One region of the Salipaludibacillus sp. HK11 genome, then DNA from elsewhere that is predicted to be linked to it. Evidence: predicted binding sites of a transcription regulator. Region 1 holds the regulator's gene; the other holds the start of a gene.
The links. The regulator NrdR, encoded in region 1, represses ribonucleotide reductase genes. The targets are predictions, from matches to a motif close to AACACNATATATNGTGTT.

Region 1 (4,440 bases):
CTTTCGGAATATAAAGGCTTTGCACAAACGACGCTTGTCTCTTTCGTTCATCGTCTTTTCTCTTCAATGAACAAGGTTGGTATTCAAGATGGATTTCATTTCGGTACATTTTTAATTTAGGCTGAAATCCTTTCATTAAGTTCGGACAATTATCAAGTCCAGGACATTTATCACAATTTTCCCACTGTTGTTTATATTGATAGAATTCATTTATGCCGTTATCCAATTGTTTTTCTGACAACTCTGGATGGTTTAGTATAAACTTTCGAATTCTCTCATCCTCTAGTGTATTCTGTTTTAGTTCCTCAAATCGTTTATTAAATCCGTCATTTGAAAACTGGTTTAACGATTGCTTGATGGAATCCATTTATGATCCCCCTTTTTGGTCTTGCTTCTTTTTCCTTAACATTTCTCTGTATTTCGCGGCTTCTTTCTTTGCTTTTTCAAGCTCTTCTTCGCTACCTTTATCTTTTTGCCACTTATCATCAGTCATCCATTTAGGAAGTGGTTCTTTTTTTACAGCACCTGAGTATGGTCTAGTATTTTTGGACGTTGTTTGATTATTAGTAGCTTTAAACTCTTGGCTCTTTTGATTTTCCTTCTTTGCCAATGCCATTGCTTCTTTTACAGTTGCTATTTTATTTCTTTTCCAGTGACCGGCAATCTTATAAGCTAAACCTTTTGCCAGTTTATTATCATTGACCATAAAAATATAATCAAGTAGAACATTAACAACACCTGGAGGAAGCTTGTACTCAAAGATGAGTCGTTCAATAATGTCCATATCTCCTTCGTAAACTTTTGCTCCGTCACTAAGTTCTTCCAAATATTCAATTGGTGCTGTTGTTTCAAAATAATGAATCGTTTTTTCTTCATTTGTTTTTGGTGTTGTCGTTATCGTTTTCAAATCATCTGGTTGTTTGCGAAGTCCTAATCTAGGCGGTTGATCTTTTTCATTCATCCTGTAACGCCTTTTCGCTTGTAATCTCAATTGATCCAGATCGAGTTTATCCTCATGAAGCATTGCATCCTGGATCACATTGGCCATTTCCTCAGCATTCAATTTGTAAATAAAAGCAAGCTGGTAAATAAGACGTTGATTTTTTGAGTTTTCAATTTCATCTTTTGGAATGAATGAGGGTAGATAAGCTATTAATTGTTGCACATCAAATTCTACCTCTTCCATTTTATATTGAGTATTTGACTGAGAACGACCAACCATTGGGGCGGAAGAAGAAAGCATTTCAAGTAAATCAGGATTGGTACTTTTTAGTTCTGATGGGTGAATAGATGTAAACACCTGATTAAACCCCTGAGTCACATTTTCTAAATCTCCTGTTTCAATTTTTCCAATAGTAAATGACTGGCGCAGTTCACGATAATGGTCTTTACTCCCCAATTTGTTATAGAGGAAAACGCTTAATAAGTCGTCTCGAAAAAAATCAGCTGCGCTAAGAGGTGATTGAAGATGATAGTAGTATATATACTCTTCATCTTCTTTTTTTCGATAGACAGACAATAATCCTATTGCTTCCAGTTTTTTTCGTTCAGAAAAAATATCATCCAAATGTTGACCAGTCAATGTCATTAACGCCTTATGAGTGCGCTCAATTCTCTTTGTTGACTGCTTCTGTACATCGGTACATAGCGTCATATACAAACTGTAAGCTAATGCACCTATTAAAGGTTGATAAAGCATCGTCAACACATCACTATCGGAAGCACTTGCATAGTCATCCATATAAGCAATGTATCGATTAGATGGCAACACTTCTTTCCAATGCATATTATTTCACCTGAGCTTTCTTTGCGTTGTATCTCCTTGTGCTACGCAAAAAATTTATAAAATTAAGAGAAAAATGGAGCACCTTAGGCCCCATTCCTTCATTCATTATTTTTTATTTTCACGCTCTAGTAATTCTTTTAATTCATCAACAAATACATTTAAGTCTTTGAATTGTCTGTAAACAGACGCAAATCTTACATAAGCAACATCATCCACTAAAACGAGAAACTCCATTACTTTTTCTCCAATTTGGTCGCTACTAACTTCTGACAGACCTTGATTACGAATGTCTTTTTCGACATCTTCGGTTATGTTTTCCAGTTTTTCTAATGGCACAGGCCGCTTTTCGCAGGCACGAATTAAACCTCTAAGTAATTTTTCACGACTAAACTCTTCACGATTTCCATCTTTTTTAACAACAACTAACGGAGTTTTTTCTATCCGCTCAAAGGTTGTATAACGGTACCCACAGGCTTCACATTCACGCCTCCGCCTAATTGAACGACCTTCGTCACTTGGTCTGGAATCTAATACTTTCGTTCCATTATGTTGACAACTAGGACATATCATTCGGAATTCACTCCATTCTCAGGTTGCCGTTTTTTGCAGGTTACTAAGATAATTCGTTGCCTAATCCAGTACCAACAAATTGAAGCCTCGAATCTAACTCTTTATACAATCCTTCGACTATTTTTTTACTGTGTCCAAAGTCACTGAAAAAAATCGTATCAGTTGAAACTGAAAAATCAACTGCAGTACGGAGCGGACGAATCATTATCACTGTTGCAACTAGAAAAGCTTTCTTTCCTTTTTTTACATTTACAATAATCTCTCCATGCGCTTCTGAAATAGAAACAACCTTATAGCCTTGGCGGTTTTTTAGCATAGCTTCTACTTCTTGAAGAGCTTTATCTTTCATCACTTTGTAATAATGTGTTTGTAATTGTTCCTCATAATGGTTTTCACTTGATTCGGTACTAGTACTAAAGATTTTTTTTAATGTTTGTTTTATTCCCATATATTATCCCACCTCGTCTATTCTAATGATAGCAATAAATGATAAATTGTTCAATTGAAAAACGCTTCGAGAATAAGGTGTAAAACGTTTTCTTCAATCAGTTGGTATATACTTCCATCATTTAACTTGCTACAATACAAATAGACTTGGTCTCTCTGATTGATAACCGTCACAAAGTATACTTTGTTTGCTATGTTATTGCAATTGTTTTTTGATGTAAACATCTCTTACAGATGAAGGTTTGCGGAGATCGTAGATTTAATTATAATACACTTTAACGCTTTAGCGAAGTTAAACATTCTTAAAGTATAAAAAAGTGAGCGCTTATATTTAAAAGCACTCACTTTTTTTTCCAGTTGTTTAACAACTGCATTACTTGATGTCTCGTTTCATCTCGTGTTCCAGCATTATCAATAATGTATGAGGCATACTGCTTTTTCTCATCTATTGGCAATTGCGAATTTATTCGTTTTTTCGCTTCTTCCAATGAAAATTTATTTCTTTTCGATAACCTATCTAGTTGAATCGCTTCCGGTACATAGACAAGAACGACCTCATCGACCATGTGGAGCAAATCGCTCTCAATTAAAAGTGGAATATCCATGACAACTAACTGATGGCCTTTCGTCTGCCAACTATGACTTTGTCGAACCATCTCCTTACGAACAGCAGGGTGAACAATCTCGTTTAATTTCAATCTTTCTGTCTCATCGCCAAAAACGATCGTTCCCAACTTTTCTCTGTCGATCTCTCCATTTGGAAGAAGGATTTTCAATCCAAAATGATCAATAATTTGATGGTAAGGTCCTTCCCCTGGCTCTACTACTTCCCTGGCAACAATATCTGCATCAATAACCGGAATACCTTCTTTTTTAAGAATGTCTGAAACAGTACTTTTACCTGTGGCTATACCGCCTGTTAAACCTATAATCAACTTAAGTGACCCCCTTCCAATAACTATTCTTAAAGGCTAAAGTTGAAATAAACCAATCAAAATTAAAAGCATGCCCGGTAAAAATGACAATTTCTTAAATTTTTCAGAACGTAATAATTTTTCTCCACTTATTTTTCCTAATGTTAAAAACAAACCACACATGATAGCGACACTAACTGCCAACAACCAAGCTGATACTCCTAAAAAAGCTGCGCCCATTCCCGCTCCAAATGCATCTAATGATAAAGCAATACCTAAAAGAAGTGCCTCACTTCCGTTAATTGAGCCAGAATCATCTAAATCGGCTTCCATTGGCTTTTTTAATACATGAACAACAATCCCAAGACGTTTCAATTCAACATTCATTAACATGCGTTCTTGGATCAGTCCGTTATGTGTTTTTTTAGGCTCTCGGTACACTTGTATGAGGGCAAATGCTCCAATACTAATTAAAATAATTCCACCGATTGATTCTGCTGTTCCTGGCGGCATCCATTCGCTTATTCCTCCGCCTATCCACATTGACATTAAAATAGCCACAGCAGAACAACTCATAATAAACGCAATCGACAGTAACGGCATCCTCATCTTGCGTAAACCGTAAGTAACTCCCACTCCAAAACTGTCTAAGCTAACTGCAAAGGCCAACACAAATAAAGAAAGATAATCAGTCATTGGGAATGAACTCCTTTCTTTCTGCTA
Region 2 (4,440 bases), 2.1 Mb from region 1:
ATTGTGCTTTTCGGTAATTTTTCTTGAATTCTTCTTGTTCTAATGTTTTTAAGTATTTCGGTTTTTTCATACGTAAAGCAAGAATTACGATAAGTACAACAGTTAAAGTAAGTAAAATCCAAAAGTTCATAAGGCCACTCCTTTTATTTCTCTACAATTTTATCAGATGCAATTTGGCTTAAGACCAAATCTTGTCTATCTTCTATAAATAATAAACGTTAAAACTTAAATTGGCAACGTTTGAAACCAATCGTTTTGTATTTCTATAATGATTTCGTTATGATAGACGAGTGAAATGATATTGCAAGGGGGAAACGTAATTGGAAACATGGTATTTTATTGACTCGAAAAATAATTCTCCAGCCTATAACATGGCTTTAGATGAAAAATTAATGCAATGGCACCGTAACAAAGATATTCCTCCATTAATTCGATTTTATGGTTGGGATCCAGCTACACTATCTGTAGGGTACTTCCAACATGTAGAAAAAGAAATAGATCTTGAAGCATTAAAAGAGTACCAACTTGGCTTTGTCAGACGACCTACAGGAGGACGTGGAGTCTTACATGATGATGAACTTACATATAGTGTTATCGTTTCTGAAGATCATCCGGCTATGCCAGATACAGTTACAGAAGCGTATCGTGTGATTTCAGAAGGGCTATTAGAAGGGTTTCGTCAATTAAATTTACAGGCGGAATTCTCGATCCCAAGAACAATAGAAGAGAAAGAAAAGTTGAAGAATCCTAGATCATCGGTCTGCTTCGATGCACCATCATGGTATGAGATGGTTGTTGAGGGAAGAAAAGTAGCTGGTAGTGCTCAGACAAGGCAAAAAGGCGTTATTTTACAACATGGATCAATTATTCTATCAATTGACGAGGAAAAACTATTTAATCTTTTTATTTTCCCAAATGAAAAAATTAGAAGAAGATTGCAGCAAGGTTTTGGTAAAAAAGCGGTCGCGATTAATGACCTGTTAGCAGAACCGGTACCGATAGAAAAAGTCAAAGAGGCATTTAGGAAAGGGTTTGAATTGGGGTTAGACATTCATTTACAGGATTATACCCTCACAGACGAACAAGAGAGGGAAGTTTATCAGTTAATGGAAAAGAAATATAGTCAAGATACTTGGAATTACAAATGGTAGATTATAATTAAATAAATATTTAGTACCTATTTTATATTGCAAAACTAGAAGTTGTGATATGCTAATTCCTTGGCAATTATAACAATAAGTGATGTCATATCCTTATAAAAGATCCATTAAGAATAGTTGGCGATTTTTGTCGATAATTATTTAAATAGTAAAAACCTTATAGCAGCAACAGTTTTATTCTTTTTTGTACTGCAAGTGACAAATTAAGTTATTATCTTCTTTTATTAGAGAAATATATGCCACTTACTCTTGATTTCTTTAATTTTCAGCATTTTAGAAAGTTGACAAAATACATTGTTTTGACCAAAAATCTATATATAGTACTTTAGAAGTTAATTGCAACACTATATATTGATTAATAGGAAGTGCTATGATATATTTACAGAAGATACAGAACGAAGCTTTGCAGCACATTGTAAAGCTTCGTTCTTTGAGCAGATTGTGACGAAAATATCGTTCTTTCTAAGAAATGAAAAAAAGGAGCGGAAGCCTGTGACAACCTATATGTCAAAAAAGGGGATTGATGTTGAGCAACTTAATGCTGATATTAATCAATTTCCTCAAGTATTTCCCATTACCCCCGACATGAAACTTAAACAAAGTGGTGTTTCCCGTCTAGTTATGTTAGATCGGTACACTTTTAAAGACACGGAGAAAAAAACGTTGAAAGTAGGAGATTTTGTTGTTCTTACGGTAAAACCAGATCCAACATTTCCCGCTAGAGGTTATGGATTTGTAGCGGAACTTAATTGGAAAGAGGGACGTGCAAAAATTGCTGTAGAAGAAGAATTTCTCGGAGTTTTGGATGACCCAGAAGAGAAAGAAACTGGAATTGTTGAGAGAACGTTGGATTCGATAGATAAACCACTTGAAGTATATTATGAACAAATAGCTAAACGAAATGCTCGCGGTCTCGCTGAAGTAGAAACAGACATTGAAAAACGAGAAGAATCGTTCGAGAAATTTTATTATGAATTAGTTAATATGAATTTCGTTCCTGCTGGAAGAGTTCTTTATGGAGCAGGCGCAAAAACGGATGTTACATACTTTAATTGTTATGTCATGCCATATATTGATGATTCAAGAGAAGGAATCTCTGAACATCGTAAACAAGTCATGGAAATAATGAGTCGCGGAGGCGGAGTAGGTACGAACGGGTCCACGCTTAGACCTAGAAATACTTTAGCAAGAGGCGTGAATGGGAAATCATCAGGTTCAGTTTCCTGGCTTGACGATATTGCTAAATTAACGCACCTCGTTGAACAAGGTGGTTCAAGACGTGGGGCACAAATGATCATGTTAGCCGATTGGCACCCGGATATATTAGAATTTATTGTTTCAAAAATGCAAAATCCACGTATATTAAGGTACCTTTCTGAAAAGACAGAAGATAAACAAATCAAGCGGTTAATAAAAGAAAAATTAAAATTTACTCCTTTATCAGAAGTAGAAGAAGCGATGTATCAAAGCATCGTAAACTATAAAAATATTGAAGGCCAAGGTGGATTCAATTCAAAGATTATTGCACAAGCAGAGGAAAAGCTCCGAACAGGAGGGACATATTCTGTTAATAACCCTGAATTTTTAACTGGTGCAAATATTTCTGTCTGTATTACGAAAGAATTTATGGAGGCTGTCGAGAATGATGCAGATTACCAGCTTCGTTTTCCAGACGTAGAGAATTACACGAAGGAAGAAATGGAAGCATACAACCGTGAATGGCAAGAGTACGGTGATGTGCGCGATTGGGAAGCTTTAGGTTTTGGTGTACGAACGTACCGCACAATCAAGGCTCAAGAGCTTTGGAATTTAATTAATATTTGCGCTACGTATTCTGCTGAGCCAGGAATTTTCTTTATTGATAATGCAAACGAAATGACAAACGCATCTGCTTATGGACAAAAAGTAGTAGCTACAAACCCTTGTGGAGAGCAACCACTTGCTCCATATAGTGTGTGTAATTTAGCTGCCGTAAATTTAGCGGAAATGGCTGATAAAGACAACAAAGTGGTTGATTTCAAAAAGCTAGAACAGACGGTGGCTACCGGCGTGCGTATGCAGGATAATGTTATCGATGCAACGCCTTATTTCTTAGACGATAATACAAAGCAAGCAAAAGGAGAGCGCCGTGTCGGCTTGGGTGTGATGGGACTTCATGATCTACTGATATATACAGAAACTGTTTATGGTTCTGAAGAAGGTGAAGACTTAGTCGATAAAGTTTTCGAGACAATTGCTACGACTGCTTATCGGACAAGCGTTGATTTGGCCAGAGAGAAAGGAAGTTTTCCATTTCTCGAGGGAGCCAATGATGGTGAAACTTCTTATTTACGGCAAAAATTCACGGAAACTGGTTATATGAAGAAAATGCCTGAAGATATTTTGACGGGAATCAAAGAGCATGGTATTAGAAACTCACACTTGCTAACTGTTGCGCCAACAGGTTCAACAGGGACAATGGTTGGGGTGTCAACAGGGTTAGAGCCGTATTTCTCATTCTCTTATTTCCGAAGCGGCCGATTAGGGAAATTTATTGAAGTGAAAGCCGAAATACTACAACAATATTTAGAACGTCACCCTGAAGTGGATGAAAACAATTTACCAGCATGGTTTATTTCGAGCATGGAATTAACACCAGAAGCTCATGCTGACGTACAATGTGTCATTCAGAGATGGGTAGATAGTTCCCTTAGTAAGACAGTAAATGCTCCAAAAGGTTACACTGTTGATCAGGTCAAAAGTGTCTATGAACGTCTATATCGCGGTGGAGCTAAAGGTGGAACTGTCTATGTAGATGGAAGTCGGGATGCACAAGTATTAACATTGAAGGCGGAAGATAACGACGATTATGCTGTTGACCTCACTGGTGGCGAAGAGAAAGGTGAACAAAAGAATCAAGTCGTTCTCGTCGACACAATTGCTGATCTACGGTCCACTTCAATGACTTATGGAAGTGAAATCGGGGATACATGTCCTGTTTGCCGAAAAGGGACTGTAGAAGACCTTGGTGGTTGTAATACATGTACGAATTGTAATGCACAATTAAAATGTGGTTTATAATCGTTTGAATTAGAAAACCTTAAGCTATTGCAGCTTAAGGTTTTTAGTCCATTTTCCCTCAATTGGTAGTGCGACCTTAAGTTTTGTAGTATAATTTTAACTACATTAAGAAATACCAACGTAGTAACTCATTGAAACGAATTTTGGAGGGGACGGTCATGCCGACACCAAGTATGGAAGACTATTTAGAACGCATATATATATTGATTGAAGAAAAGGG

Region 2: the regulator NrdR is predicted to act here: its motif matches at 1,501-1,518, upstream of ACM26V_RS00620 (vitamin B12-dependent ribonucleotide reductase).

What each region holds. Positions count from the first base shown of each region.
Region 1 is NZ_CP181045.1:2,218,491-2,222,930, forward strand. It holds gene dnaI (primosomal protein DnaI) at 1-367, opposite strand, end outside; gene ACM26V_RS10995 (replication initiation and membrane attachment family protein) at 368-1,786, opposite strand; gene nrdR (transcriptional regulator NrdR) at 1,892-2,356, opposite strand; gene ACM26V_RS11005 (DUF1499 domain-containing protein) at 2,400-2,804, opposite strand; gene coaE (dephospho-CoA kinase) at 3,145-3,738, opposite strand; gene ytaF (sporulation membrane protein YtaF) at 3,775-4,413, opposite strand.
Region 2 is NZ_CP181045.1:80,712-85,151, forward strand. It holds gene ACM26V_RS00610 (rhodanese-like domain-containing protein) at 1-130, opposite strand, end outside; gene ACM26V_RS00615 (biotin/lipoate A/B protein ligase family protein) at 372-1,151, shown strand; gene ACM26V_RS00620 (vitamin B12-dependent ribonucleotide reductase) at 1,665-4,220, shown strand; gene mntR (transcriptional regulator MntR) at 4,379-4,440, shown strand, end outside.